DNA from 2 places in the Arthrobacter sp. N1 genome. Region 2 is predicted to be linked to the other one. Evidence: predicted binding sites of a transcription regulator. Region 2 holds the regulator's gene; the other holds the start of a gene.

Region 1 (15,215 bases), 1.5 Mb from region 2:
ATAGGTCCCAGCGCACCGGCTTCCCTCGTCCCGGCACGTTCCACTCGCAGGTCGGTGAAACGGCAACGACGACCTACACCTACGGCCAGGACCTGTTCGACGACATGCTCGAGGCCATCAGGGCGGCCGAGAACCGGATTTTCCTCGAGACATATCTCTGGAAGGACGACGAGGTAGGGCACGCGTTCCGCGACGCCCTCAATGAAGCTGCCGCCCGGGGCGTTGCCGTGTACGTCATCTACGACCACTTCGGGAACCTCGTGGTGCCCTCGTCGTTCTACACCTTCCACCCCGACGTCCATGTGTTCCGCTTCCCCGCCCTGGGACCGAAACTGCAATACGGTCCCGTCGCGGCGACAGGGCTGACGCACCGCAAAATCCTCCTGGTCGATAACGACACCGCGTTCATCGGCGGATACAACATCGGATCCCTCTATGCAACGGAGTGGCGGGACACGCATGTGCGGCTCGTCGGGCCGGCAGCCTTCGAACTCGGACACGCCTTCGGACAGGTATGGAATCACCTCGCCGTCAGACGCCCCGAACTATCCCCGCAGAACCCGGTGCACTGGAACTCGCGCATCGTGGCGATCAACAACATCCCCGCCGACCTGGTCTACCCGATCCGCAGCGTCTACCTCGATGCGATCAGCCGAGCCCAGCACCACATCTACCTCACGACCGCGTACTTCATCCCCGACCAAAGGATCCTCGCAGGCCTGGTCGAAGCATCCCGTCGAGGAGTCGACGTCCAGATCATCGTCCCGCAGGATTCCAATCACATCCTCGCCGACTGGCTCTCGAGAGGCTTCTACTCCTCACTCCTGGAAGCCGGTATTACCGTGTTGCAGTATCGGAACGCGATGATCCACGCCAAGACCGCCACGATCGATGGCCAGTGGTCCATCGTCGGGACCGCGAACATCGACCGGCTCAGTCTGCGCTTCAACTACGAAACCAACCTCGAGGTCCAGGACGAGGGCTTTGCCGCCGACATGGAGAAGATCTTCGCCATCGACCGGGACAACTCGACGAAAGTCGAACTGGACGAATGGAGTAGACGTCACCCCGCCGCCCGTTTCGCCGAAACCGTCCTCATACCCCTGCGACCCCTCCTCTAGCGGCTTTCGTGACCAGACCGTCTGCAGGGCAGTTGTGGGTGCGGGTTGCCCACTGGAATTTCCGGCCGCACCAGCGGTTATCAACCTGGCCTGAGAGACCCAAAGCCAGAAGGGAGCTTCCCCTAAAGAGAGTTCCTCTCATGGCAACTGCACAGCTACTCATACCGCTGGACAGGCCGATCCTTCTCGAGAACAGCCTTAACCTTTTCGGCGGCCTGTTCGGCAAGCCCATCATCCGACGCACCAGACCATCCCTGAGCCGAGCTGCCATCGTGTTGGCGTGTCCATGGGCACCAGGTACGTCCACCTCGGCCACCACTGGCCAGCCGACACCCACGAATGGAGAAACTTCAGGGTAGGGAGCCGAAACCTAACGGGACAAGGCGTGCCTGGATCTGAGGAGGGCGGTGACACCGAGGACAAGCACTGTCGCTACGGCAGCCGTGCCGGCTACGACCACCGACTGGGGCTGATCAGCAATCCTTGCTATGGCTACCCAAGCCAACCCCCAGCATGATGCTGCAGCTACCGCCCATCTCCTTCCGACCTTGGTCTGCAGCAGTGTCAAAGCGCCAGCGAGGAACAGAATCAAGGCGGCCGTAGCCCACTCGGCGCTCAACCCTGTTGTCGCGACGCCCGCTGAGGCGAGGGCTGCTGCGATATTCGCTGCGGTGGCGACGCAGACCCAGCCAAGGTACAGCCCGAACGTACCGTCCACGACCAGAAGCTCACTCCTGCCATGTGATGCTCTGTGCCGGGTAAGCCGCCTGACTAGAAGAACCAGGGTGACCAGCAATGCGACGATGACCGCGACGCTTGCCCAGATCCAATCTTGCTGAGTCACCACGAGCCATGCAGCCTTCAGCAGCATGGACAGGGACGAGAGCCAGCCCGTTGCCCGCATCCTCGTATCAGCAGTCCGTGACGGTAACCATTGCCAGATTGTGTAGATGAAAAGGCCCAAATAGATGACCGACCAGATGGAGAAAGCGGGTCCACCTGGCGCTACGAGTGTTGCGTCGGAGGACAGGTCACCGCCTGAGGACTCCTCGACCTGAGATCCGATGATCCCCGCACCGATGAGAGGTCCAAGGAGACTGATGATTTCGCTTGCAGTAACGGCGATCTGACGCGCCCGATCGACGTGGCGAGTGCTTTTCGTCGGGCGGGCTACAGGCGCCGGATGGTGAGAGCTCATAGACCAGTATCTCGATGATGGAGATAAAACAAAACATCCGCCGTCCACTGGACACTAACGACAACCGGGACGCGTGGTTCCAAGAGGGTCGCCCTAGATAGGAGAAACCACAGGATCAGGTGGCGTAGGACAACCGACTGTTGAAGGGTTGGAGGTACCTGACTGATGAGGGATGGCTGCTGGAGCGTCCCCATTGCTGGGGCAACCGACACCGACCGCATGACGCCAACCCGAGCCCAGCAACTCATCGACAGGTACCTCAACAGGCTCGAACCTCCGTCCCGCTGAGCGATTGGTCCACAGGCCGTCTGACTAATGGAGCTGGATAGACTCGGGAGCATGACAACGATGTTTTCGTCGCTGCGGGTCGCTGATGTCTGAAGAGTATGTCGCTCTGACCATCCTGCTTCTCACCCTGGTGTTCCTACCCGCTGTCTGCCTGTTCGTCACACGTCAGGCAGCTGAGGGCCTGATCAGCCGCAACGCAGCAGCCGGGATCCGTACCAGGCACACCCAGGCATCCAGTGAAGCCTGGGCAGCCGGGCACAGAGCTGCTCTTCCAGCGCTGAGGAAGATGATGCCCGTTGCCGGTATCGGAATGATTACGGCCCTGATCGCACAGGTTCTTGTTGGTGGACAGGCAGGACCGCTGCTCGCGTTCGCGGCGCTCATCGCGCAGACCGTGGTCCTCTTCCGCTCGACTGCGCTAGCTAATGCCGCCGCACGCGCCGCCACCGAGTAGGACCGAGAACAGTGGGCGCTGAACAAGTCACATCACCTACACCAGTTGTTGCGGGTTTTCTGGTCGGTATTGGACTAGCTGGTGCCGGCTGGTTCGCTATCGGGCCCGGCCACGTCGTCTACGCGGTCGTCGTCCAGGGCGGGTTTCTTTTCATGGCGCTGCTGATCGGTCCGTCACTGGTCGATATTGCGCGCTCCCGCTACCGGGTCCGATCGTTCGAGCCACGGATCTATACGCTGCTGGGTGCTGAGGCCGTTCGGCGTGCCCTCGATGTCGTCGGTTGGAACCGGGTCATCAAGAACATGCGTCAGGCGAAGAACGAAGAGCCGGGTACGAGCGGCTTTCTTCGAGGGACTGAACAGTCCGAAACTGGTCACCTTCTCGGCGTCGCCGCCACAGGGCTCCTCGTCCTCATTGCCACAGTGACGTCCCACCCCGCGGGCGCACTCCAGATCCTGCTCATCGGAGTCCTCCTTCACGTTTACCCGATCATGATCCAGCGCCTCGTTCGCTTCAGACTCACGCAGCGGCCCACCCGCAGCAACTACGTTGAGCGCTAAGGGACCGGCTACCGGAACGTCGCCCCGTCGGACACGACGGTGGGTGGCCGTCAATCGACCCGCACGATGTCGTGCCCGACGTTCAGATTTGAAGCTCGGAAGATGTGGCGCCGTCGACTGTTGTCACGTTCTACTAAGAGCTATGCACCGGATACTGCTGCGCGAGGTCATCATCGACGCGCCGTCCGAGACATTCGCCGCAACCCCGATTTTTGGGCCGCCGCTCTGCTCACCGATGCCCAGCAAGTCAAGCAATTTCCTGAGTTCACGGCTCTTCCGCAGCCAGCTGCCCTGTCCTGGGTCGGATTACAGGACATTGGACCTGCGAGGACCGCCAGGTATCACCTCGATATCGAGACCGATGACGTGCACGCCGAGGTCGATCGCTCTAAACGGCTCGGAGCCGTCCAGGTCGCTGTCGGCAGGACGTGGGTGGTGATGCAAGATCCAGCGGGGCTTCTCTTCGACGTTGTTCCCGCAGAATCACCGTCGTTCGAGCAGCACGCGCGATCCGTCCAGTGAGAGACACACCGTTCGACGCGGGCAGGCTCAAGCCCCATCCGCTGAGCGATCGGGTGGAGCAGTCGTGACCGTCGTGAGTATCCTCAGACGTCGGCTTTTGTCCGTCCTTGATCGTCTTTCTTCAATCGTCGATCGTCGGTGTAGTAGTACAGCACACCGGTAGCTACTCCTAGGACGACCCGGGGATAGGGCACCTGTATCTTCCGCATAGTCTGTTCGGCGGCTTCGTCGAACCACCAACCAAGCCGCATCGTCCCGTACATCAGGGCTCCGGCGACGGTGGCGAAGCCGGCCTTGGCTTTTGGGCTGATGTTGGTGACTGGTGGTGTTTCCTGTACGGAGGTGTGCTTGAGGAACTTAGAGCCGAGTCTTGGGACCGTGATGACAGCGACCACCGTTGCTGTGGAGCCCAAAGTGATGGTTCGGCGCAGCCAGGCTGGGTACTTCCTACCCGGGATAAGAGCCAGTGCTCCGCCGGCGACGGCGTGAGACCAGGGGTTCCTCACGATGCTGGATGCAAGCTTCTTATGGGACATGCTCGCACAGTAAGCGACCTGGAGCTTGTGGTCATCAGTCGCAAGGCGGATCTCGAAAGAACGGTCGTTTTTTCGACGGGTTTAAGAAGGAGAACAGCCAAACCCCTCAGAGTGAACACACTCGAAGAAGACCCGGTGGGAGGCGCTGGGATGAGGCGCTGCTTCAGCTCCACCCATCTGCATTTGTCGCTGTCGAAAATCCTTGTCCGAGTGGAGAGACCTCGTTGGGGAAACTCGACCTTTGCCGGCAGGAGTGCGCTGCCAGCAATGACCCTCGTTCGACCGTCCGACCGTCCGATCGAACGGGGTGACCGTCCAACCAACTGGCACATCTGACTACCACTGGTCGCACGCCAACAGCCGTCGGGACGACGTCCGTGAACAGCATCTGGCACTCTGCCAGGGTGAGTGCTAACATTTTTCGTAGTTGAGCGGAGGACGCTCAACCTTGAAGAACAAACCACCTGTCGGTGGCTTCTGCAAAGGAGTTGATTCCAGTGGCCATGAGTTTTGATCCGTTCCGTGAGCTGAACCGCGTTGCCGGCGCCCTGCTGGAGAACCGTCCGGGACTGCGCCTGATGCCGATGGACCTGTACCGGGAGAAGGACCACTACATCCTCTCCGCGGACCTGCCGGGCATCGACCCCGGTTCGGTCGACATCGACGTCGACGGCCAGCTGCTGACCATCCGCGCCGAGCGCACTCTACACGGCACTGAAGGTGTGAAATGGCTGACCCGTGAGCGTGAGAGTGGCTCGTTCCTGCGCCAGCTGAACCTCGGCCAGGGCATCGACACCGAAGGGATCTCCGCCCGGTACGAAAACGGGGTCCTGAACGTGATGATCCCCGTCGTCGAACGGGCCAAGCCCCGCAAGATCGAGATCGTCAGCGCCGATTCCTCCACCCCGGTCGAATCAGCGGCAGTCGAATCCCCGGCATCCGCTACCGAAAACCAAAAGGCAGTCGAGGCATAGTTCTACCGTCCTTCCCTAAGAATTAGTACCCCCGCGCAGACGTGCGGGGGTACTAATCATTCGATCTCGTGGCACGCACCCAGCAGGAAACGCCCATAAACTTCGTGAACAATAGGTTCCCCTCTTCTGACCGCCGCTTCTGCGGCACACACCCGCCTGGAACGACGAAGGCTCCGCGGACGCCTCGTCCTTATCCCTTGAACTGGCTGGGCGGAGCTGCTCACCTTCAAGAAATGTTGCTGTCCGACGCCTGATGAGCGCGCCACCGCTCGACGGCGCCGCCATAAGACATCGATCCATTTCAGACCGTCTCAAACCCTAAAGCTTTACAAGACACTCGATCGAGCCGAGCGCCGCGCGACGACTCCCCCGTGTGTGAATCGCAACGGTAAGTGGCGCGGTTCTCACAGCGCTTTGTGGCCGCTTGCTCAGTTCCTTTTGACCATCATCTATTGGGACGATGCGGGACTGCTCGATTTTGACCCGCCGCGCTTCGATCACGCCTTCCGAGGAGCTGCTGGAGCGTGTGCTCAACGGGTAGAGGTGGATGGGCAATGGTGGTCTCGAGGGTGGGGTTTACGACAGAAAACTCACCTCGTCGTGCGGCTTGGAACATGCCGAGAGAAAAGTCGGCGACCATGGGTGGCAGCCCGCGGGCGATCGCTGCAGCCTTCCATTCGTCGTCGCCGATCGTCACTCGGGTGATGGTACGTTCGGTAAGTCGAGTGAGGACCCTGGCCACGTCACCGAGGTCGAGGGCTGCTGACGCGGTAAGCGGCGGTGAGGTGCCGCTGATCGCGTCGGGTTCGGTAAGAGCGACTGCGGCGACTTCAGCCAGGTCCTCGTGCGCCGTCCAGGAGACTGGGCCGTCTTCGGGAATCGTGATCTTCCCGGTGGACAGCGCGCTGTCGAGGTGTATGCCGAGCGCGTTGGCATAGAAGCCGTTTCGGAGGGCGACGAAAGGTATGCCTTGCTGCGCCAGGTACTCCTCGGTTGCGGCATGGACCCGCTGGGGCGGGAAGAGCGATGTCGCTGAGGCTGCTTGATGGCTCGTGTACAGGATCCGTGAGGCGCCTGCCGCGACCGCAGCATCGATGGCGGCGCTGTTCGCCTCGAATGCTCCTCCTCCGCGGATGGCAGCGGATACGACGAGGACTTGATCAGCACCCTCGAGTGACTTCTCGAGCGTGGCCGGCCGGGTGAAGTCTCCTTCCCGGACTCGTACTCCCTTCGCAGTGAGTCCTGTCGCCTTGGCCTCATCTCGGACACTGACCCCGATCGCCGCGGCTGGCACGCGCTCGAGTAGTCGGGCCACGATTCGGCCGCCGAGATTCCCGGTTGCTCCTGTGATGATGATCATTGGTTCACCTTCGTTGTTTCCATTGATAACTGCTGCGGCGACTGTACCCCTTGTTTCCGATGGAATCAATCAACGAGTACCATCGATACATGACGGTCGACATGGATGCTCCCCGCGCAGAGTTGCGCGCGCACATCATCGAGGGCGCCGCCAGGTTGCTTCGCGAGGGCGGAGCTGCTGCGGTCACGACCCGACGGGTCGCGGACGCCGCCGGCGTTCAGGCGCCGACGATCTACCGTCTATTCGGTGATAAGGACGGACTCCTCGACGCCATTGCGGAACACGTCATGGCTGTTCATGTCGCAGGCAAAGCGGCACATGCCGACGGGCACCAAGACCCGGTGGAGGCCCTGAGGTCAGGGTGGCGTATGCAGATGGATTTTGGCCTCTCGAACCCCGAACTGATCCGGTTGATGAATGCCCGCCCCGGAACCTCTCCCGCCATCGAGACAGGCATCGAGGTGCTGCAGGGTCGCATCCACGCCCTCGCGACTGCTGGCCTCTTGCAAGTCAGCGAAAGGCGCGCTCTCGAGATGATTCACGCCGCTGGCACCGGCGCCGTGCAAGCCCTACTCGAGACTCCACCCGAGCGGAGGGATCCTGGGCTCGCAGACGCCCTCTTCGAGGCCGTGCTCAACCAGATCACCCGACCACGACGCGCAGTGGATGAAACAGGCAGCAACACCTCAATCACGGTCAACTTCGCCACGCTCGTTCCGCAACTGCCCGGCCTGAGTGCCGCGGAACGGTCCCTCATGGTTGAGTGGTTAAACCGTTCCATCCAAACCGCACAACAGCACTGATCGCGACGAAGCCGAAAGAAAAACCTTTTACGCAAGGATCAACGAGTTAGACACCGGGATGGGAAGCTGAACCGCACTTCACGTTGCACTCGCGCAAGAAAGATGAGAGCACAGCGTGGCCCGCAAGCCGGTGGTTCTCCGTACCTTCTGACACTCCTTCCTCGATCAGCACCGCCGGACCGGCGAAGGGACGTCTACCTGCGACGATGAAAACGGGCGCAGAGGTACCACAACTGCAACAGCTAATCCGGTCGATCGGCCGCCGAGACACGTCTCGAAAACCTAAAGATCTGCGAGACACTCGATCGAGCCGAGCGCCGCGCAACCACTCTCGTGAAGAGGAGTGCACAGCGTCTGCCGGGATTTGGGTGCGGGCAGGGAGGGGTGGAGCTGGAGGCCATCGGCGGGTGTGCGGCGGGCTGGTGACCTCCAGCTCGGGGTTGCCCTACTTCTTGAAGGCGTCCTTTACGTTTTCGCCGGCGTTCTTGATGTCTGCTGTGGACTGGTCAGCCTGGCCTTCGGCGCGTAGGCGATCGTTGTCGGTGGCGTCGCCGTAGGCTTCCTTGGCCTGGCCGGTGATCTTCTCGGCTGCGTTCTTGATCTTGTCGTCGAGTCCCACGATGTTTTCCTTGCGTTGTGATGGGGTGTTTTTGATGTGCCGGTCCGATGAGTGGGCCGGGGTCTGAAAAGGTATAGCTAGTTCAGCGGCGGCCGTGGGATTTTTTCGGGCGGCCCTCGGCGACGCGCCGGCGCTCCATGTATCGGCCGAACAGTGCTGTGATGATGGTGATGGCAATCTTCTTCATGGTGTCCTCGACATTTCGTCAGTTTGGCGCGGGCTTATGAGATGTGCGTGAGTCACGCGTGGGCGAGCGCTGGTTGAAGGGTGACAGAGTCGTCTTTTTTCGGATCGGCTGTCACGTCGATGGCGATGGTTAGCGAAGCCGGCTCCCTGCCCAGGGTCAGACGTAGGTCGTGGTTGATGCGCTGTTCGACGTCGCCGACGATCGTGGGGATGTCGGCGTGTGAGGTTGTCGTGATGCGCATGGCGATGTCGGGTGCGCGGGAGGAGCCACGGATGATCGTTGTGGCGCCAGTGACGTCCTCGAGCTCCTGGACCCGGCCGCTGATCGCGTTCTCGAGCAGGCTCGGCTTCATGACGGTCAGGCCCTTGTTGTCGGGGTCCTGAAGTTTTATCGCGGATGCCCCGTGCTTGCGAGGAATCTGCGCCAGAAGCCAGAGGAGGCAAAGGACGCCCATGATGGCGCCGCCCACCACCAGAATGGTCGCGAGTGTCGTGGCGGTTGCCGGGTCATCGGGTAGTCCGAGGATGGGCTGGGCGCGGTCGGGTGCCTGGATGCCGGCCAGGGACCGGCGATCAAGGAATCCGAGGCCGATGGTGGCCGCCGCACCTGCTCCCAAGGTGAGGATGAGGCCGATGATGGCGAGCCAGACACGGTTGAGGCGTGCTGCGGTGTGTCGCATGGTGGGATCCTCTTCCTAGTCCTTGAGAGTGCTGGTGCGAATGTGGACGCGTGGGGAGTGCTTGAGGTTTAAGGAGTTCATCCTGCCCCGCAGTCTTTGGTCGAGGTCCTTCTCGACCTGGCGGCGATCTAGGGCGTAGGTGTTGATGCGGACACCGACCTGACGTCCTTTCGTGGAGGCCCGCACGGAGTCGACTCCGTCGATGTCGGCTGCCTGGTCCTGGAGGTAGGTCTTCAGTCCTTTCCGGGTCAGCGCGGCTTCGGCCGCGCCGTCGTGGTTCAGAAGGTACGTGTCGTGCCGACCGGGGACGAGGGCAGTGATGATCAGGGCGATGCCGATGAGGGCGACGGCGATCGAGGGGACGTACGCCGCTTGCGCCGACCATGGTGTGTCGGCTGCTGATGAGATTCCGTCGACGATCGCGGTGTTGCCGCCGGTCAGGACGGTGATGCCGGACCAGACCGCCGTGACGGCTACTGCTAGGAGGACAAGGGCGACGATGACGGCCGGGATGCTGCGGCTGGGGCGCTTCCGGATCGAGGCTCGGGTGGTTCGGGTGCTCATTGAAGGCTCCTGCGTGATCGGTCCGTCTGTGGGGTGAGGGCCTTGATGGTGATGTCGATGCGGCGTACATCCAGTCCGGTGGCATGCTCGATGCTGGCGGTGACGTGGTGCCGGATCTGCGCGGACCTAGCTGCGATGTCTGTCGGGAACTCGAGTGCGACATCGAGGAAAACTGTGACGTTACGGCCGCTGAGGTTTATCGCTGCATGCGGTCGTTGATCTCTTCCGGGGTTCCGGCCGAGGCCGAGCAGTCCTCCACCGGTACCGGTGACATACGGGAGTTCCGAGGCGCTCTGGGTTGCCAGCTTCTCGAAGACTTTCTCGCTCATCGTCAGCGAACCTCGATCAGCTGCGGGGCGGGGGGTCAGGCTACGACCGGTGGGGTGGTGCGAGGGAACCGGGTGAGGATCAAGGCTCGCTGCGTCCCGTCCGGGCTCCCCGTCTCTTGAGGTGTTCGCTGCCCGGCGTCGGGCCGATCTGCCCGGCCCGGCCTCGCGCGAGTCAAGCGTGGGCTCCACGGGTTAGTCCTTCCTCGCGCGGGAACCGGCGAGCTGGTTGAGATCGAGGGACCCGTCAAGGAATCGTCCGATCAGAAGACCGACGGCGGCGAAGATGATGACGGCGAGGAATTCCAGGAAGCCTCCGAAGACGGCGACGAAGCCGAGGAGGAGACCCACGAAAAGTCCGATGGTGCTGCGTGACATGGTGTGGTCCTGACGCTGTGATGGGTGTGTGAAGGTAAGTCGCGGTGGGGCGGGGCTGCGGTCACCGGGCCGGTCCGGTGTCTTCTTCCGGGCGGTGTCCCGGTGACCGCAGGGGCCAGATGGTTGTGCTGCTACTCGAGTTCCTTGCCCGTGGAGGACGTCTTGTTGTCGTCGGACTCGTCGGCGTCATCGGTCGGAAGGTGCACGTCGGAGACGTTGACGTTGACTTCGATAACCTCAAGGCCCGTCGCACGCTCGACGGCGCTGATGATGTTTTTGCGGATGGTGTTGCTGACATCGACGATGGATGCCCCGTACTCGACGACGATCGTTACATCGATGGCTGTCTGCTTCTCGCCCTTTTCGACGCTCACGCCTCCGGACGCGTTCGTCTGGGATCCGGGGATGCGCTCGGTGATCTGGTTGAAGGCGCGCCGGGCGGCGTTACCCATGGCGTGGACGCCGGGGACCTCACGTGCGGCAACGCCGGCGATCTTCTGCACCACGGTGTCCGCAATGGAGGTGTTGCCCTGATCCGTGTGAAGGCCGGAGGACTGGGCCCCGGTCCTCGCCGGGTCGACGATCGGCGTGGCTGCTCGGGGCGCCTGGCCGTTGGTGGTGGGTCGGGTCGGATTCTCGGTCATCGAAGTGCTCCTTCTTGTTCGAGCGCTGTGCGCTCCTTGTGGGGGTGAGTCACCCGTGGTGAGCGGGCACACACAAGAAGGAGCAGACGGTGCGGGGGAACACGTGCTGCTTCATCGGTATGCGCCCCCGCAGAACCGTTGATGACTTGTTTCGAACGCTACACGTTCAATCGCAAATCAACAAGCTAGACAATCTAGCTATTCGTTTTATGACATATCAGCCCTGCTGTGGGACGGTAGAGGCATGTTGCGGGGGCGCAACCTCTGGGCCCTGTGTTTTCACGGCGGGCGGATGGCAGATGAATCACCACGAACCACAGATGCGTGCAGAACAGTTGACCAATTACATGGAAGGCGGTGCGGGGCCGGAGGCGCATGAGGAAACGCCGGGGGTGCTTCAACGCCCCCTGGAGGATTTCGAGCAGCATCTACGCCACGTGGATCAGATGGTGTTCCGGCTTCGGCAGATGCGCCAGGCCACCGATCGCGCCTATCGGCTGCAGCGTGACTCGCGGAACCTCAACGACAAGGACATGGCGGCCCTCTTCTATCTCAGCCAGGAATGGAAAGAGAAGCGGATTGTGGCACCGAAGGACGTTGCCGCGCACCTGGGCTTTTCCTCGGCGACCACGACGTCTGTTCTGGACCGGCTGGAAGCAGACGGCTATCTGCGTCGTCGCCCCAGTGCCACTGACAGGCGAGGCATTCATCTGGAACCTGCAGAGTCCCTACCCGACTGGCTCGAACAGCATCCGTCCGAAATCCTTCGAACGAGCTTCCTCGAGGTAGCGGAAGGAATTGACTGCAAGGACGTCGACATCATCGAACGGTACTTCTCGGCAGTACTCGAAAACCTGAACCACAGACTGCCCTGACACGACCCACACCAAAGACTCTGCCCGTACAGCCCGACGATCGAACTCCACCGTTCGAGTCCGTCGCCGCGCAGTCCCTGATCAGAATCGATGAATCTCCTTCAGCCCACTTTGAACAGACCCGCTGAGACCGAGATGAGGCTCACGCAGCATTTCGTGGCCAGCTCATCAGGCTCAGCAAGCTCCGGGGGCGCGTCAGACCTAACGCTGATTCGTTTCTCCCGTGGTAGGCATAAGTCATGACTTCACCTGTGGGCAGGTACTTGACGGATTCCGAGGATCTTCCACTGGTTGACCTGCTGCGTAGAACCTCGATCTATCTTGCCGGGGTGGAGAAGGACCTCGCCGAGAAAGCCGGCCTGAACATCACTGCGGCACGGGCGCTGGCCCTCATCGTTGAAGCGGATGCAGGGGTGGAAGCCTTCAGTCCACGCGTCCTTGCTGATGTTCTGGATGTGTCAACGGCGAGCATGACCGCTGTCACCGACCGCCTCGAAACCGCCGGACTGGTAGAGCGCAGACCGAACGTGGCAGACCGGAGGAAGATTTGTCTTCACCCCACTCCTGAAGGGGCAGCTGCTCACTCCCGCCTCCAGGAGGATCTAGGAACGATCGTCCTCGACGCGCTTGCCCCTCTTTCCGCCGGCGATACCGACGCCTTCAGAAAAGGGTTGCGCACCCTTGCCCAGCTCTAGCTACACAGAGACGACAGGACGCGGCGCCAGGAAGTGAAAGCACCGTCAAGTTCGGGAGAAGTTCCGGGACAACGCGCGCCGATGCCGATTCGAGCTCTTTCGGTGATAGCGCCCTCACCGGATATGTCGCCTACACGATGAGAGCCGGGCGTCCCGCGCCTGCATCGCACGGTCGTTCTCAATGCATGCATTCCGTGTCGAGCGGTTGATCTCTGACGAAACCAGCCTCTCAGGTGAAATTTCGGGCAGGACCGGAAGGACAGAACGGGCTCCTAGGGGGCGGTGGAACCCGTCCTGCCATCGCTAAGTCGTGGCAGCAGACCGATGTCGCACGCTCGTTTCACGTGATTCACCTCACGGGCCATTCCTCTTAGTTGCGACCGTCGTCGGTCTTCTACTGGACGAAGTTCTGGTGGACCATCTGCGCTCAAGGACAACGGTGAGATCCATCTAAATCGCGTAAGTCGTGCGGCTGACAGCCAAAGGCATCGAGGTTAGCAGCAGGCCGGTTAGGAAGCACGCCGCGTTTCCCGGGTATCGAAACAAGACTGATAGCTAGTTTGCCTAGCTTTACGGTTCGTGAGTTGAGTGCGTACAGTGGAACTTAGGTCAAGAAACGGCCACTACAGCTTGTTGCACGAAGGACGAATACATGTCCGTTTCACCCGTGACCGACGCCGCTGAGGCTACTGATGCAGCCTACGGCTCCCCATCTATGTCTCCGCAGACAACAGATCTAGCGAACCCGGCGGATCTGGCTGATCCGGCTCCGACTTCCGAAGCGACGAGGGCGGCTCATGCGCTTGATCCGGCATCTGTCGCTGAGGAAATCATCGGCTCCGTCGTCGCTCTCACCGTCGCCGCTTCAGCCGCAAGCGAGACCTCATCCGAGTCACCTGATGACGACCTCCACGGCGTCGACGGCGTTGATGGTGTCGACGGTATTGCGTCTTCCTCGGATCGCATCGAGGGCCTTTCGGACTCGGAGCTCGAGGGCTGGTCTCGGCCGGCCAGCGAAGCGCCGGACGTCATCCCGTTCCACCTGGGCGAGGCCAGCGACCGTCAGCTACGCCGGTGGAGTACTGACCTGTTCAAGCAACTGAACAGGGACTCGCCGTCCTTCATGATCGTTGATGACTACACACGAGTCATCGAGGAAATCGAACGCCGTGATGCCGACGCGGCTTCCAGCGCGAACCCGCCGGAGTTCCGGCAGAAGTTCCGGGACAACGCTCGGGGCCGACGGTTCGAACTCTTCCGCGACGGTGTGCTTGCCGGCTTTATCGCCTACTCCATGCGGGCAGGGGTGCTGCGCCTGAAGCGAACGGTCGTTTCGGAGCCGTTCGAGCATCAGGGCGTTGAGGGCATCCTGATCCATCAGGTCTTCCTCACCGCCCACCGGCGCCGCCTCGCAGCTATCGCGTATTGCCAGAAAGCCCAGGACTTCCTCCAGCTCAACCCCCAGTACAAGCAACTCGTCCACACCTGAACCGACCCGCACAACACTCCAGATGACACTGCCAAACACTCCGGGACGCTCAGCTCGTAGTAGGTGAAGGCAGTGGTAGGAAGGCAGTGACAAAAAGGCGGTGGTAGGGAGGGCTGGGACGGCGGCCTCGTAGCGGCAGTAGTTGGCTAGGGAAGCCGCCGTCCCAGGACGTGGGCTCGCCGCCCGCTTCTTGAGCGGCGCCTCGTGTCCAGGATCAATCCCATCATCGACCGCCCGTACCCGCCAGTCAGGTGCCGTTGCGCACGCTGCTGCCGTAGTGGTGGTAGGGCGATCTGTGGCAGGCGTCCGATCCGCCGAGGTGACAGCGGGAGAATGGTGTCGGAGGGCTTTGCTACTGTCCTCCTTTGAGGTCCGGGTTAAGACGCTAGCCCGAGGCAAGTCCGTTGAATGGGTTCTATCACCATGACCATTTCCGAAGAATCGGCGGCACCCCACACCGGGGACACTGGTATCGACTACTTCATTGACTGTCCCACCGGGACGGTCGAGTACTACTTCGGGTCACCGACGTTCCAATGGTCCGATGAGCTGTTCCGGATCCACGGCTACGAACGCGGCGACATCGTTCCCACCCTCGAGCTCGGTCTCGCGCACATCGAAGCCGTCGACAGGGACAGGATCCAGGCGTTCTGGGACCGCGTATCCACGACCAAGGGCCCAGCGTCAGCGTACGCATCCCTGCGGTCGGTGGACGGCCGGGTCCATAAGATCCTGGTGAGCGCCGACCTCATCCTCGACGGCGACACCCCCGTCGGGGTGTGGGGGCTCGTCGTGGACCTCACACGGTCCATCCACGCCGACCGGCACCAACTCGCGAACGAAGCCGTCGCCGCGTCAACAGTCAGCCGGGCCGTCATCGAACAAGCCAAGGGCATCCTCATGAGCCGGCACGGGATCAACGCGCTGGAAGCCTTCCAACGCA
Region 2 (15,215 bases):
AGGGCGCCCGCACCACGCCGTCGATCGTCGCATTCTCCAAGTCCGGCGAGGTGCTGGTCGGCGAGATCGCCAAGCGCCAGGCCGTCAACAACATCGACCGCACCATCGCATCGGTCAAGCGCCACATGGGCACCGACTGGAACGTCGACATCGACGGCAAGAAGTACACCGCGCAGGAGATCTCGGCGCGCACGCTGCAGAAGCTGAAGACCGACGCCGAGAGCTACCTCGGCGAGAAGGTCACGGACGCCGTCATCACCGTGCCCGCCTACTTCAACGACGCCGAGCGCCAGGCCACGAAGGAGGCCGGCGAGATCGCGGGCCTGAAGGTCCTGCGCATCGTCAACGAGCCCACCGCGGCCGCTCTCGCCTACGGGCTCGACAAGGGCAAGGAGGACGAGCTCATCCTCGTCTTCGACCTCGGCGGCGGAACGTTCGACGTCTCGCTCCTCGAGGTGGGCAAGGACGAGGACGCCTTCTCCACGATCCAGGTCCGCTCCACCGCCGGTGACAACCGGCTCGGCGGCGACGACTGGGACCAGCGCGTGGTCGACTACCTGCTGTCGCAGGCCAAGGCCAAGGGTGCGGACCTGTCCAAGGACAAGATCGCCCTGCAGCGTCTGAAGGAGGCTGCGGAGCAGGCCAAGAAGGAACTCTCCTCGGCCACCTCCACCAACATCTCGCTGCAGTACCTCTCCGTCACGGCGGACGGTCCCGTCCACCTGGACGAGCACCTCTCGCGCGCCAAGTTCCAGGACCTGACCAAGGACCTGCTGGACCGCACCAAGAAGCCGTTCAACGACGTCATCGCCGAGGCCGGGATCAAGGTCGCCGACATCGACCACATCGTCCTGGTCGGCGGATCCACGCGTATGCCCGCGGTCGGTGAGCTCGTCAAGGAGCTCGCAGGCGGCAAGGAGCCCAACAAGGGCGTCAACCCGGACGAGGTCGTGGCCGTCGGTGCCGCACTGCAGGCCGGCGTCCTCAAGGGCGAGCGCAAGGACGTCCTGCTCATCGACGTCACCCCGCTGTCCCTCGGCATCGAGACCAAGGGCGGCATGATGACCAAGCTCATCGAGCGCAACACGGCCATCCCGACCAAGCGCAGCGAGACCTTCACGACGGCGGACGACAACCAGCCGTCCGTGGCCATCCAGGTCTTTCAGGGCGAGCGCGAGTTCACCCGTGACAACAAGCCGCTGGGCACGTTCGAGCTGACCGGCATCGCGCCGGCCCCCCGCGGGGTGCCGCAGGTCGAGGTCACCTTCGACATCGACGCCAACGGCATCGTCCACGTGTCCGCGAAGGACAAGGGCACGGGTACCGAGCAGTCGATGACCATCACCGGTGGTTCCTCGCTCTCCAAGGAGGACATCGAGCGCATGGTCCGCGAGGCCGAGGAGCACGCGGCCGAGGACAAGAAGCGCCGCGAGGCGGCCGACGTCCGCAACGGCGCCGAGCAGCTCGCCTACTCGGTGGACAAGCTGATCGCCGACAACGCGGACAAGCTGCCCGAGGAGGTCAGGACCGAGGTCCAGGCCGACGTCGACGCCCTCAAGAAGGCGCTCGAGTCGCAGGACAACGACGACGAGGTGAAGTCGGCCTTCGAGAAGCTGCAGGCATCCCAGTCCAAGCTCGGCGAAGCGATCTACGCTTCGGCCCAGCAGGACGCGGGGCAGGCCGGTGGCGCACCCGCCGACGACCAGCCGACGGCCGAGGGCTCCGACGAGGACATCGTCGACGCCGAGGTCGTGGACGACGACAACGAGAAGAAGTAGTCATGCCGCACCACGGAAATGAAGAAGAGCACCAGTCGGAGCCGGTGAGCTTCCGTGACAACCGGAAGATCGACCCGGAAACGGGCGAAGTCCGTGGGCAGCAGAACGACGCCGGCGCCCCGGCCGCGGAGGATCCCGCGGCCGGGGAGCAGGCAGCGCCCTCGGGCGACGCCTCCGAGGGGGACGCCCTGGCCCAGGCCGAGGCCATCCTCAATGAGGCGGGCGCGGAGGGCGAGAGCAATCCGGCCGTGGACGTCGTCGCGGACCTGCGGAACGACCTCCTCCGGCTCCAGGCGGAATACGTCAACTACCGGCGCCGCGTCGAGCGTGACCGGGACGTCGCCCGTGACCAGGCGGTCATCGGCGTGCTCAACTCGCTGATGCCCGTCCTCGACGACATCGACGCCGCACGCCAGCACGGCGACCTCGCCGGGGGGCCGTTCGCGGCCATCGCCGGCAAGCTCGAGAACGTCCTCAAGGCGTACGAGCTCACCCGGATCGACGAGGTCGGCGTCGCCTTCGACCCGAACGTCCACGAGGCGCTCATGCAGCAGCCGAGTGCCGACGTGCAGGCCGACAGCGTCAGCCAGATCCTCCGCGCGGGCTACCGTAAGGGCGAGCGCGTCCTCCGGGCCGCCCAGGTCATCGTGGCGGTTCCGGAGTAACTGGAACACCGGGTGGGGCAGTCTTCCCGGGCCGACGAGATTCCTGAGCTCGCAGAGCTCGCTCCGGAAGATCAAGGGCCCCGCAGAAGACAGCCCCACCCGTCTTTCCCGACCTGACCGGTCGGGAGGAAACGGCCGGGCGCTCGGGGTACGCCCGGACCCGTCCGGCCCCCACATCTTCAGCAGTACCTACGGAAGGAGACGCCCAGTGGCCAGTCAGGATTGGGTCGACAAGGATTTCTACAAGATCCTGGGTGTCTCCAAAGATGCGTCCGACGCCGATATCAAGAAGGCGTACCGCAAGCTCGCCCGCAAGCACCACCCCGACCAGAACCAGGGTGACGCCGGGTCCGAGCGCATGTTCAAGGACGTGTCCGAGGCCTACTCGGTCCTGTCCGACGCCGAGCAGCGCCAGCAGTACGACGCCATCCGCGCCATGGGCGGTGGTGCCCGATTCTCCGCCGGTGGTCCGGGTGGGGGCGCGGGAGCCGGTGCCGGGTTCGAGGACATCTTCGGCAACCTCTTCGGCCAGGGCGCAGGGCCGCGCCAGCGCACGGGGTTCTCGAACAGCACCCTCCCCCCGGAGTTCGCCGATCTCTTCGGCGGCGGCGGGATGGGCGGCAGCAGCTTCCCCGGCGGCTTCCAGCAGTCCCGCCCGCAGAAGGGCGCGGACCGGACGGCCAGCACCTCCATCTCCTTCGCCGGTGCCATCAACGGCACCACGATCGGCCTGCGTGAGCCGTCGGGCGAGCAGATCGACGTACGGATCCCCGCCGGCATCCGCGACGGACAGAAGGTCCGGGTCAAGGGCAAGGGCCAGCCCGGCCAGGCAGGTCCGGGCGACCTCATGGTCGCGGTGTCCGTCAAGGAGCACCCGCTGTTCAAGCGCGACGGCGACACCATCCGCCTGACCGTGCCCGTCACGTTCCCCGAGGCCGCCCTCGGAGCGCAGATCGAGGTCCCGACCCTCACGGGTGAGCTCGTGAAGATGCGTATCCCCGCAGGGACGCCGTCGGGCCGTACCCTCCGCCTCAAGGGCCGCGGTGTGAAGACGTCGAAGACCACGGGAGACCTGCTGGTGACCGTCGAGGTGGTGGTGCCGCAGAACCTGTCCAAGGAGGCGGAAGCCGCCGTCGAGGCGTTCAGGGACGCGACGAAGGACGCCGATCCCCGGGACGGCCTGGCCGCGAAGGCGCGCCTGTAACAGTACATTTGAGCGAACGCCGGGAGGACCGGCACGGAAGGAGGCCACCGATGGACTACACGATGCCCGTGTACGTCATCTCCGTGGCCGCGGAGCTCGCCGACATGCACCCGCAGACGCTGCGGCAGTACGACCGGCTGGGACTCGTCACGCCCAGCCGTGCCCCGGGACGGGCGCGGCGCTATTCCCAGAAGGACGTCGGGACCCTGCGGGAGATCCAGCGGCTCTCCCAGGAGGGCGTGTCCCTCGAGGGCATCCGCCGCATCCTCGACCTCGAGAACCAGGTCGCGGCGCTCCGGTCCCGCGTGGGCGAGCTGACCGCGGAACTCGCGCAGCGGCGCGTGCAGGCCGAGTCGGGGCGCGTCTTCGCCGCCGGTCTCGCGGGCGACGTCGTCACCCTCGCGCGCGGGCAGCGCCCCCGCCCGCGGAGCCAGGCCGTCGTGGTGTGGCGACCGGAGGCCGTCCGGCCTCCTCTGGGGCAGCTGCCCCTGCGCGCCGCGAACTAGGGCGCGGTCCTGACCGCCGGTCCTGCTCCGGTGGAGCCACGGACCACGAGGTCCGCCTGGAAGAGGATGTCCGAGCGGGAGGTGCGGTCGCCGGCGAGTTCGGTGACGAGGGCGTGGACGGCGGCCTCCGCCATCGCGGTGATGTTCTGCCGGAGCGTGGTCAGGGGCGGGTCGGTGAAGGCCATGAGCGGTGAGTCGTCGAAGCCGACCACCGAGATGTCCTCGGGGACCCGTAGCCCGCGCGTCTGCGCCGCACGCATCGCGCCGAGTGCCATGACGTCGGAGGCGCAGACGATGCCCGTGTGGCCGCTGTCGATCAGCTCGTCGGCGGCACTCTGGCCTCCCTCGATGGTGAACATGCTCGTCGCGATGTGCGGATCGGCATCGTCCTCGCCGAGGAACTGGAGGAGCCCGGCACGGAAGCCCTCGAGCTTCCGGCGGCTCGGGATGAACCGGTCCGAGCCCGTCGCGAATCCCACGCGCTGGTGCCCCTGCGCCACGAGGTGGCGGACCGCGGTCCGGATCGCGGTGGCGTCGTCGTTCGAGACGGACGGCGCGTCGATCTCGGGGCGGGCGCCGTTGACCAGCACGAACGGCACGCGGCCGCGCAGCCGGCGGTAGCGCTCCACGCTCGCCCGACCGTCCGAGTGCGCGGCGCAGACGAAGATGATGCCGCTGACGCCCTGGTCCAGCATCAGGGCCACGTACTCGTCCTCCGTGATGCCCCCGCCGGGCAGTGTGCAGAGGGCGGGGATGTAGTCGTTCGGTGCCAGCAGGGCGGCGATCGCCCCCGCGAAGGCCGGGAAGACGGGATTGACGAGATCGGGCACCACGACGCCGATCTGCCCCTTCGACCGGCCGGCCGTCCGCGCCGGGCGCTCGTAGCCCAGGCTGTCCATGGCCGCGAGCACCGCCTGCCGGGTCTCCTGCGAGGCGCCGCCCTTGCCGTTCAGCACCCGTGACACGGTGGGCACGCTGACGCCGGCCGTCCGGGCGACGTCGTCCAGGCGGGGGCGGTCGGTCCGGGTCTCGGAAGTCATGAGGTCAATCTAGCGCAGGCGGCCTCCAGGCGTAGAAAGTTTTCGTGAAAGTTGCTTGACGACGGGTCATGCCCCTCCCTAGGGTCGGGAGAACCACTCCTGGACAGTCCGGCTGCGCAGCGACGCGCGGTCGGGGAAGGACCACCATGACACTCCTCGACACCACGGCCCGGCCGGCGCGGGGGCCGGCTGCCCCACGCGTGTCCCGGCTCGCCGCCGTCGTCCTCTCCCTGCCCCTCCTCGCCACCCTGACGCCCGCGCCGGCGCTCGCGGACCACACGGCCGTGCCGGGCACGGTGGCCCTCGTCGGTTCACTGCAATCGGAACTCGGCTGCCCCGGCGACTGGCAGCCCGAGTGCGCAGCGACAAGACTTGCCCCCGAGCCCGGATCACCGGGCACCTGGACGGCGACCTTCGACGTCCCCGCGGGCTCCTACGAGTACAAGGTGGCGCTGAACGATGCATGGGGCGAGAACTACGGTGCGGACGGGGCGGCGGGTGGTGCGAACCTGGCCCTCGAGGCTCCCGGGGGCCCCGTCACCTTCACCTACGACCACCGCACGCACGTGATCTCCAGCGACGTCCCCGCGGCCCCGACGGCGACCACGGCCGGGCACTGGCTCACCCCCGAAACGCTCGCCTGGGACGCGGATCTCCCCGACGGCACGCGGTACCGCCTGTACTCGTCGCCCGACGGCGGCCTGGCGGTCGAGGACGGCGCCGTCGTCGGGGGCGCCTCCCTCGATCTCTCCGTGAGCGGATCGCAGCTCGCCCCCGCACTCGCGGCGAGATACCCGCACCTCTCCTCCCTCACCACCCTCACGCTCGGGAAGAAGGACGTGCGGAGGGCAGGTGAGCTCCTCAGGGGCCAGCTGCTGCTCGCGGCCCTCGCACCGGACGGGTCCGTCCTCGCCGCCACCGGGGTGCAGGTGCCGGGGGTGCTGGACAGCCTCTACGCCGGTGCGGCACGGCAGGAGCTCGGCCTGAGCTGGAAGGGCCGGAAGCCCCAGCTCGACCTGTGGGCTCCGACCGCCCGCAGCGTCTCGGTCCAGGTCTTCCGGGACGGGACGGGCGGCAGCCCGATCACCACCCGCGCGTTGCGCGCGGGCAAGGACGGCGTGTGGAGCGTCAAGGGCGAGAAGGACTGGAAGGGCGCGTACTACGTGTACGACGTCGAGGTCTTCGTCCCCGAGACCGGCGCCGTCGAGCACAACATCGTCACCGACCCCTACAGCGTGGGCCTGTCGACGAACTCCGAGCGGTCCCTGATCGTGGACCTCGAGGACCCGGCACTCATGCCGCAGTCGTGGTCGCGCCTCACCAAGCCGGCCGTGCAGAAGCCCGAGGAGCTGTCCGTCTACGAACTGCACGTGCGCGACTTCTCGATCACCGACACCACGGTGCCCGAGGCCGAGCGTGGCACCTACGCGGCCTTCGGGCGCTCCGGCAGCGACGGCATGACGCGGCTCTCGGACCTCGCGTCCAGTGGCCTGAACGCCGTACACCTGCTCCCGGTGAACGACATCGGCACCATCGAGGAGGACCGCGCACTCCAGGCGGAGCCCGGCTGCGATCTCGACTCCTTCGCGCCCGACGGCACGGAACAGCAGGAGTGCGTCACGGCCGTGGCCGGCCAGGACGGCTTCAACTGGGGGTACGATCCCCTGCACTACACGACGCCCGAGGGCTCCTACTCGACCGATCCGTCGGACGGGACCCGCATCGCCGAGTTCCGCACCATGGTCTCCTCGCTGAACACCGCCGGGCTCCGCGTGATCCAGGACGTCGTCTACAACCACACCGCCGGCGCGGGCCAGTCCTCGACCAACAACCTCGACCGGATCGTGCCCGGCTACTACCACCGGCTGAACCCCGCGTCGGGCGCCGTCGAGACCTCGACCTGCTGCCCCAACACCGCCACCGAGCACACCATGATGGGCAAGCTGATGGTGGACTCCATCGTCACCCTCGCCAGGACGTACAAGCTCGACGGCTTCCGCTTCGACCTCATGGGACACCACTCCAAGCAGAACATCCTCGACGTCCGGGCGGCCCTCGACGGGCTGACGCTCGAGCGCGACGGCGTCGACGGGAAATCCGTATACCTGTACGGCGAGGGCTGGAACTTCGGTGAGGTGGCCGACAACGCACGGTTCGAGCAGGCGACGCAAACGACCATGGCCGGCACGGGCATCGGAACGTTCAACGACCGCCTGCGCGACGCCGTGCGCGGCGGCGGTCCGTTCGACGGCGACCCCCGGATCCAGGGCTTCGCCTCCGGCCTGCTCACCGACCCCAACGGCGTCGAGGGGAACGGCACGGAGGAGGAGCAGCGGGCCCGCCTGCTGCTGTCCCAGGACCAGATCCGCGTGGGACTGACCGGCAACCTCAGGGACTACCGGTTCACGGACCGCCTCGGCAACGAGGTGACCGGCGCCGGAGTGGACTACAACGGCTCACCCGCCGGGTACACCGCGGACCCGCAGGAGGCGATCACCTACGTCGAGGCGCACGACAACGAGACGCTCTTCGACGCACTGGCCTTCAAGCTGCCCACGGACACCGCAATGGCGGACCGGATCCGGATGCAGACCCTGGCGCTCTCGACGACGGCGTTCGGCCAGGGGATCTCCTTCTGGCACGCGGGCGGCGAAGCGCTCCGCAGCAAGTCGCTGGACCGCAACAGCTACGATTCCGGCGACTGGTTCAACGTCCTCGACCACACGGGCACCGACAACGGCTTCGGCAGGGGCCTCCCGCCCCGGGCGGACAACGAGGACAAGTACGCCTTCATGCAGCCGCTGCTCGCCGATCCCGCCCTCAAGCCGACCGCGGCGGACATCGAGGCGGCCCGGCTGCAGGCGCAGGAACTGCTCGCCATCCGGCAGGGCAGCCCGCTGTTCAGCCTCGGCACGGCGGACCTCGTGCAGCAGAAGCTGTCCTTCCCGGGCAGCGGTACCGACCAGGCGCCCGGCGTGATCGTCATGCACCTCGACGACACCGTCGGCCCGGACGTCGATCCCGGGCGGAAGGGCATCGTCGTCGTCTTCAACGCGTCCGACGACGCCACGGTGCAGCGGGTCCCTGCCGCAGCCGGAGCCGGCTTCGCCCTGCACACCGTCCAGGCGGAGGGGAGCGACGACGTCGTCCGCGGGGCGACGGCCGCCGCCGACGGCACCTTCACGGTCCCGGCACGGACGGTCGCGGTCTTCGAGGCCCGCTGACCCTGCCCGGGAAGGCCCGGCTCCCGCACGGGGGCCGGGCCTTCGTCGTCCGGTGGCGGCCGCGCCTCAGGGCTTCGGGACGGACGTGCTGGAGCGGATGATCAGGGCGGTCCGCGCGGCATGGTTCGTCGGCCGGTGCGCGTCCGGTTCCTGCAGGATCTGCAGGAGCCGCCCGACGGCCCGCCGGCCCTGCTCCTGCGGGAACTGCGCGACCGTCGTCAGGCCGAGGGCCTCACCCAGCTCGTGCCCGTCGATCCCGATCACCGAGACGTCCTCGGGGACGCGCAGTCCCAGTTCGCGCGCGGCGAGGACGGCGCCGATGGCCATCTCGTCGGAGGCGCAGAACACCGCGGTGGGGGTGTCCCGCGGATACCCGAGCAGCTGCTTGGCCTGGGCGTAGCCGCCCTGGATGGTGAAGTCGCCGTCGATCCGCCAGGAGTCCAGGATGTCCAGCCCCGCGGCGGCCATGGCCGACTCGTAGCCGTGCCGACGGGTGCCGGAGATGCGGAAGTCGTTCTCGAAGGCGTCCGAGCCGCCGATGTGGGCGATCCTGCGGTGCCCGAGCGTGATCAGGTGCTCGGTGGCCAGTTCCGCGATCTCGTGGTCGTTGACGCTGTAGGTCTCGGCTCCGGGCAGCGGGCCGCCGATGCCCACGACCGGCTTCCCGACCGCCAGGAGCTGGCCCAGTTCGTCACGGCTCAGCTCGAGCGAGACGGGGATGACGCCGTCGCACCGCTGCCGCAGCAGGAACTCCGACAGGACGCGGTCCCGGGACCCGGCGTCCTCGTTCAGGTTGTACAGCGTGAGGTCGTACCCCGCCTCGAGGAGGGATGCGGCCACGCTGTCGAGGATCTGGGAGTAGTACCAGCGGGCCACGGACGGGACGACGACGCCGATGTTGCGGTGCCGTCCCGAGGCGAGGGACGACGCCGTCGAACTGACCACGAAGTCGAGTTCCTTCGCGGCCTGCAGCACGCGGGCTCGGGCCCGCTCGGACACGCGCCCATTCCCGCTGAGGGCACGGGAGACGGTGGCCGTGGAGACGCCGGCGAGTTCGGCGACATCCTTGATCCCGGCCATGGTCCCCCTGGGTCTGCGCTCCCGGCCGGTAGGGCCGGCACGGGACGATGTGAAGGGCGCGCCGGTCGGCGTGCCCCGCCCGATCATCCCGGATCGGGCGCGGATCCGCTATCCGGCGGTGCTGAGGATCCAGACGCAGGCGTCCGGGACCAGCAGGCCGTCCTCCACCGCGCCGGGCGTGCTGGCCGCGATGACCGTGCCGGGAGGCAGGGGAGCGGCGAACTCACCCATGTTGAGGACCACGAGCACCTCGCCGTTGAGGAAGGCGACGACGTCGCTCTGCTCGAACGGCCGGGACCAGCTCAGTGATCCCGCACCGAGGCGCAGATCCCGCCTCAGCTGCAGGGCCGTGCGGTAGAGGGACAGGGTGGAATCCGGGTCCGCAGCCTGGACGTCGCGGGCGAACCCCGCCCAGCCCTCGGGCTGGGGGAGCCATGGTGCTGCGGTCGAGTCCGCCCCGCCGAACCCTGAGGACGGCTGGTCCGCGCGCCACGGCAGCGGTACGCGGCACCCGTCACGACCGATCCGCTCGCCCCCGGTCCGGGCGAAGGTCGGATCCTGGCGGGCGTCGTCGGGCATGGAGGTGTGGTCGGGGAGACCGAGCTCCTCGCCCTGGTAGAGGTAGATGCCGCCGGGCAGGGCGAACATGGCGAGCGACGCCGCCCTGGCGCGGGCGAGGCCGGTGTGGAGATCGGGCTGGGGGTCGCTGTGCCCGATCCCGTCACCACCGCGGGGCGTGCCGTCGGTGAGGCCGAAGCGGCTGGTGTGCCGGACGACGTCGTGGTTGCTGAGCACCCAGGTGGTGGGCGCCGCCACGGCGTCGAAGGCCGTGAGCGAGGAGGAGATGACGTCCCGCAGGGCGTGGGCGTTCCACGGGTGGTGCAGGTAGGCGAAGTTGAACGCCTGGTGCATCTCGTCCGCGCGGACCCAGTCGGTCAGCCGGGGCAGGGGATCGATCGAAGCCTCGGCGCAGAGGATGCGTTCGCCGTCGTACTCGGCGAGGATCGCCCGCCACCGGCGGTAGATCGCGTGCACCTCGTCCTGGCCGAACATCGGTGCCTCCCAGCCGGGGAAGCCCTCGGTGGAACCGCCGTCGGCGCGTCCGCCCCAGTCGGGCAGCCCCTCGGCCTTGATGAGGGCGTGCGCCACGTCCACGCGGAAGCCGCCGACGCCGCGGTCCAGCCAGAAACGCAGGACACGCTCGAACTCCGCGCGCACGGCCGGGTTGTCCCAGTCGAAGTCGGGCTGCGAGGAGTCGAAGAGGTGCAGGTACCACTGGCCGGGGGCGCCGTCCGCAGCGACGGTCCGGGTCCACGCGGGCCCGCCGAAGTGGGACTGCCAGTTGTTCGGCGGGATGCTGCCGTCCTCGCCGCGGCCGTCGCGGAAGATGAACATCGCGCGCTCGGGGGAGCCGGCGGGTGCGGCGAGGGCGGCCTGGAAGAGGGTGTGGTCGCTGGAGCAGTGGTTGGGGACGAGGTCCACGATCACGCGGATCCCGAGGGCGTCCGCCCGCCCGACGAGGGCGTCGAAGTCGCCCAGCGTGCCGAATCGCGGGTCGACGTCGCAGTAGTCGGCCACGTCGTAGCCGCCGTCGCGCTGGGGCGAGGTGTAGAACGGCGAGAGCCAGACGGCATCGATGCTCAGCTCCGCCAGGCGCGCGAGTTCGCCCGTGATCCCGGGCAGGTCGCCCGTGCCGTCACCGTTGGAGTCACGGAAGGACCGCGGATAGACCTGGTAGATCACGGAGGAACGCCACCACTGGTCCTCCTCGTGCGGTGCGTGCAGCGGAGTGTGGAAGGCGGCGGGCGAGGTCAGGGACTCGCCGAGCAGGGGGGCGATCTCGGGCATGCGGACCATCCTAAGCCCACACCGGGCATGTTCTGGAAGCGTTTCCAACCATCAGTGGGCTGGCTTTGTTGGTTTGTCAGCGATATTGCGTTGATCTTGCGCGGACTAGGCAGAAATCTTGCAAGCGTTTACAGTTGTGACTCGGGTCACCGCAGCTCCGTCCCCGGAGCGGTCGTGGCATCGACGTCTCCCGGCTCCAAGACTCCCCGTCCGCCGCCGGGGGACTGACCGAAGACGCTCATGAAAGGTTCACCAATGAAGGTGCGATCCACCCAGCCGACGCGTCGGCACGCTTTGATCACCGGCGTGATGTCGGTTGCAGTCCTGGCCCTCACGGCCTGCGGAGGGGGAGCTTCCGAGTCCTCGTCCACCACCACCACCTCCGCAGCGGCCGCCGACCTCGCCGAGGGTGGATCGACGACCCTCACCATGTGGGTGGACGCCGAGCGCGCCCCGGCCCTCGAGGAGATCACCAGGTCCTTCAAGGAGGACACCGGCATCGAGGTCAAGCTCGCGGTCAAGGACTTCGCCGCCGTGCGCGACGACTTCATCACGCAGGTGCCGACGGGCAAGGGCCCGGACCTGATCGTCGGCCCCCACGACTGGCTGGGCACGTTCGTCCAGAACGGGGTCGTGGCGCCCGTCGAACTCGGCGACAAGGCCGCCGGGTTCCAGGAGTCCGCCGTCCAGGCCATGACCTATGACGGCAGCGTCTACGGCGTCCCCTACGCCCTCGAGAACATCGCACTGCTCCGCAACACGGACCTCGTGCCCGAGCCTGCGGACACCTTCGACGAGGTCATCGCCAACGGCGAGGCCGCCGTCGCCGACGGATCCGCCGTCTACCCGTTCCTCGTGGGCATGGACCCCAAGCAGGGAGACCCGTACCACCTGTACCCGCTGCAGACGTCCCTGGGCGTACCGGTCTTCGGCCAGAACGAGGACGGCAGCTACAACGCCGACGAACTGCTGCTCGGCGAGCCCGGCGGTGTCGAGTTCGCGAAGAAGCTCGTGGAATGGGGAGACACCGGATCGAAGATCATCAACTCCAACATCACGGGTGACATCGCCAAGGAGAAGTTCAACGCGGGGGAGTCGCCCTACTTCCTCACCGGTCCCTGGAACGTCCCCGACGCGCAGGCCGCCGGCCTGAACCTCGCCGTGGACAAGCTCCCCACGGTCGGTGACGAGGATGCCCAGCCGTTCATCGGCGTCAACGGCTTCTTCATCTCCTCGCAGAGCGTCAACGCGCTCGCCGCGAACGAGTTCGCCGTGAACTACCTCAGCACCGAGGCCGCACAGGACGCCATGTACGACGTCGGCGGACGCCCCCCGGCGCTGAAGGCCAGCTTCGACAAGGCCGCCTCGGATCCGATCGTCGCAGCCTTCGGCGAGATCGGCGCCAACGGCGTCCCCATGCCGGCACTGCCCGAGATGCAGGCCGTCTGGGCCGACTGGGGAGCCACCGAGCTCGCCCTGATCAAGGGCAGCGGCGACCCCGAGGGCGCCTGGACCACCATGGTCGGCAACATCGAGGCGAAGATCGCCGGACAGTAGGACCCCGCGGCGCCCGTCGTCCAGACGGCGGGCGCCGTCCCGGCTGCTCCGGCAGCAGGCCGGCCACCGCCGGTCGAGCGATTCCCGGCGGTGGCCATCCACCCAGTAGCGTCGCCGATCAACGAAAGCTCCCCCCATGCCCACACTGGCCCCTCCCGGCCCGGCCGCAACGCGCCCGCCGAAGAAGACCGCCCTCCGCGCCGACTCGACCCTCGGCCTGCTCGTGAAGATCGTGCTGCTCGGGCTCGTGGACGCATTCGCCGTCTACGTCATGATCACCCTCTTCCTGCAGGAGAAATGGCTGGTCCTCGTGTTCGCCGCCGTCGTGACGGTGCTGATCAACTGGGTCTACCTGCGCCGGGGCGGCCTGCCCGCCAAGTACCTGGCGCCCGGCATCTTCTTCCTGGTGATCTTCCAGGTCTTCGTCATGATCTACAGCGGCTACGTGGCCTTCACCAACTACGGCGACGGGCACAACAGCACCAAGGCCGACGCCGTGAACGCCATCCAGCTCTCGGCACAGCAGCGCGTGCCCGACTCGCCCGCGTACCGGGTCACGATCCTCGAGCGCGACGGCGTCTTCCACCTCCTGGCCACCGAGCCCGACGGCACGGTCTCGGTCGGCACCACGGGTGAGCCGCTGGAGGAGGCCGAGGACGCCGTCACGGACGGCACCGGCAAGGGCACGGAACTCGAGGGCTACCGCGCCCTGCAGTTCGGCGAGGTCCTCGCGAACCAGGCGGACATCCTCGCGATCACGGTCCCGTTCTCCGACGACCCCGAGGACGGCAGCCTGAAGACCGGCGACGGCTCCAACGCCTACGTGTACCGCCCGTCGCTGAGCTACGACGAGGACACCAGCACCTTCACGGACCTCGAGACCGGCGCCACCTACTCCGATCGCGGCGAGGGCTCGTTCCAGTCCGAGGACGGCGAGCAGCTCAGTACCGGATGGAAGATCAATGTCGGCCTCGACAACTTCACGAAGGCGTTCTCGGACCAGAACATCCGGGGGCCGCTCCTCCAGGTGGTCCTCTGGACCTTCACCTTCGCGATCGTCTCGGTGCTCTCGACCTTCGCGCTCGGGCTCTTCCTCGCCAACGCCTTCAACCTGCCGGACCTCCGCGGGAAGCGGATCTACCGGATCCTGATGATCCTGCCGTACGCCTTCCCGGCGTTCCTGGCCGGCCTCGTCTGGTCCGGTCTGCTCAACCCGGAGTTCGGGTTCGTCAACAACACCTTCTTCGGCGGCGCGGACATCCCCTGGCTGACCGACCCGGTCCTCGCGAAGGTCAGCGTGCTCGTGGTCAACCTGTGGCTCGGGTTCCCCTACATGTTCCTGGTGTGCACGGGAGCACTGCAGTCGCTGCCCGAGGAGGTCAACGAGGCCGCCCGCATGGACGGTGCCTCCGCCTGGCGTACCTTCACCGCCATCAAGCTGCCGCTGCTGCTCGTCTCCGTGGCGCCCCTCTTGATCGCGAGCTTCGCGTTCAACTTCAACAACTTCAACGTCATCTACATGCTGACGGACGGCGGGCCCCGCTTCGACAACACGACGGCGAACATCGGCCACACCGACATCCTCATCACCATGGTCTACGAGATCGCCTTCGGGACAGGTGTGGGCCGCGACTACGGCCTCGCCAGTGCCCTGTCCATCATCATCTTCATCATCGTCGCCGTGATCTCCGCCATCAGTTTCCGGCAGACCAAGGCTCTGGAGGACATCAACGGATGACCACGTTCATCGATCCGCAGGCAGTAGCACCGGCCCCCACCCCGTCCGGGGGGTCCGGTTCCGTCCCCGCACAGCGCAAGCGTTCCTTCGGCCAGTGGTTCCGGCACAAGGGCTGGCGGCACGTGGTCGGCGTCGTCACGACGGTCTTCGCCGTGTTCCCCCTCCTGTACGTCCTCTCCGCCGCCCTGAACTCGAACGGCACCATGGCCGGGTCCAACGCTTTGTTCACCGCGTTCGACGGTGGCAACTTCGAGGCCCTGTTCAGCGATCCCACGCGTCCCTTCGGCCGCTGGTTCATGAACACCATGGTGATCGGCGTGGTGACGAGCGCGGCCACCGTGTTCCTCGGGGCGCTGGCCGCCTACGCGTTCAGCCGCATGCGCTTCACGGGGCGCCGCGTCAGCCTGCTGTCGCTGCTGATCCTCCAGATGTTCCCCCAGCTGCTCGCCGTCGTCGCGATCTTCCTGCTCCTCAATGCGATCACCGACGTCGTGCCCTGGCTGGGCCTCGGCAGCCAGCTCGGCCTGATCATGGTCTACCTCGGCGGAGCGCTCGGCGTGAACACGTACCTCATG

The links. Region 2 encodes HspR, which represses chaperone genes until heat shock. Its sites were predicted from a motif close to AAGTTGAGTCNNNNNGACTCAACTT; they were not measured.
Region 1: a site for HspR is predicted at 5,104-5,128, ahead of NVV32_RS07700 (Hsp20/alpha crystallin family protein). Genes of this name have one in related genera too.

Annotation. Positions count from the first base shown of each region.
Region 1 is NZ_CP102608.1:1,697,292-1,712,506, reverse strand. It holds gene NVV32_RS07725 (phospholipase D-like domain-containing protein) at 1-1,121, shown strand, start outside; gene NVV32_RS07720 (SdpI family protein) at 2,693-3,061, shown strand; gene NVV32_RS07715 (hypothetical protein) at 3,073-3,621, shown strand; gene NVV32_RS07710 (VOC family protein) at 3,688-4,143, shown strand; gene NVV32_RS07705 (hypothetical protein) at 4,227-4,679, opposite strand; gene NVV32_RS07700 (Hsp20/alpha crystallin family protein) at 5,183-5,653, shown strand; gene NVV32_RS07695 (NAD(P)H-binding protein) at 6,099-7,013, opposite strand; gene NVV32_RS07690 (TetR/AcrR family transcriptional regulator) at 7,103-7,816, shown strand; gene NVV32_RS07685 (CsbD family protein) at 8,262-8,435, opposite strand; gene NVV32_RS07680 (hypothetical protein) at 8,675-9,301, opposite strand; gene NVV32_RS07675 (DUF6286 domain-containing protein) at 9,317-9,865, opposite strand; gene NVV32_RS07670 (Asp23/Gls24 family envelope stress response protein) at 9,862-10,194, opposite strand; gene NVV32_RS07665 (DUF2273 domain-containing protein) at 10,387-10,569, opposite strand; gene NVV32_RS07660 (Asp23/Gls24 family envelope stress response protein) at 10,701-11,213, opposite strand; gene NVV32_RS07655 (MarR family winged helix-turn-helix transcriptional regulator) at 11,513-12,088, shown strand; gene NVV32_RS07650 (MarR family winged helix-turn-helix transcriptional regulator) at 12,328-12,783, shown strand; gene NVV32_RS07645 (GNAT family N-acetyltransferase) at 13,436-14,272, shown strand; gene NVV32_RS07640 (ANTAR domain-containing protein) at 14,696-15,215, shown strand, end outside.
Region 2 is NZ_CP102608.1:3,154,843-3,170,057, reverse strand. It holds gene dnaK (molecular chaperone DnaK) at 1-1,778, shown strand, start outside; gene NVV32_RS14680 (nucleotide exchange factor GrpE) at 1,781-2,443, shown strand; gene NVV32_RS14675 (DnaJ C-terminal domain-containing protein) at 2,652-3,647, shown strand; gene NVV32_RS14670 (heat shock protein transcriptional repressor HspR) at 3,698-4,153, shown strand; gene NVV32_RS14665 (LacI family DNA-binding transcriptional regulator) at 4,150-5,193, opposite strand; gene pulA (pullulanase-type alpha-1,6-glucosidase) at 5,340-8,417, shown strand; gene NVV32_RS14655 (LacI family DNA-binding transcriptional regulator) at 8,484-9,497, opposite strand; gene NVV32_RS14650 (glycoside hydrolase family 13 protein) at 9,606-11,345, opposite strand; gene NVV32_RS14645 (sugar ABC transporter substrate-binding protein) at 11,601-12,902, shown strand; gene NVV32_RS14640 (ABC transporter permease subunit) at 13,039-14,640, shown strand; gene NVV32_RS14635 (sugar ABC transporter permease) at 14,637-15,215, shown strand, end outside.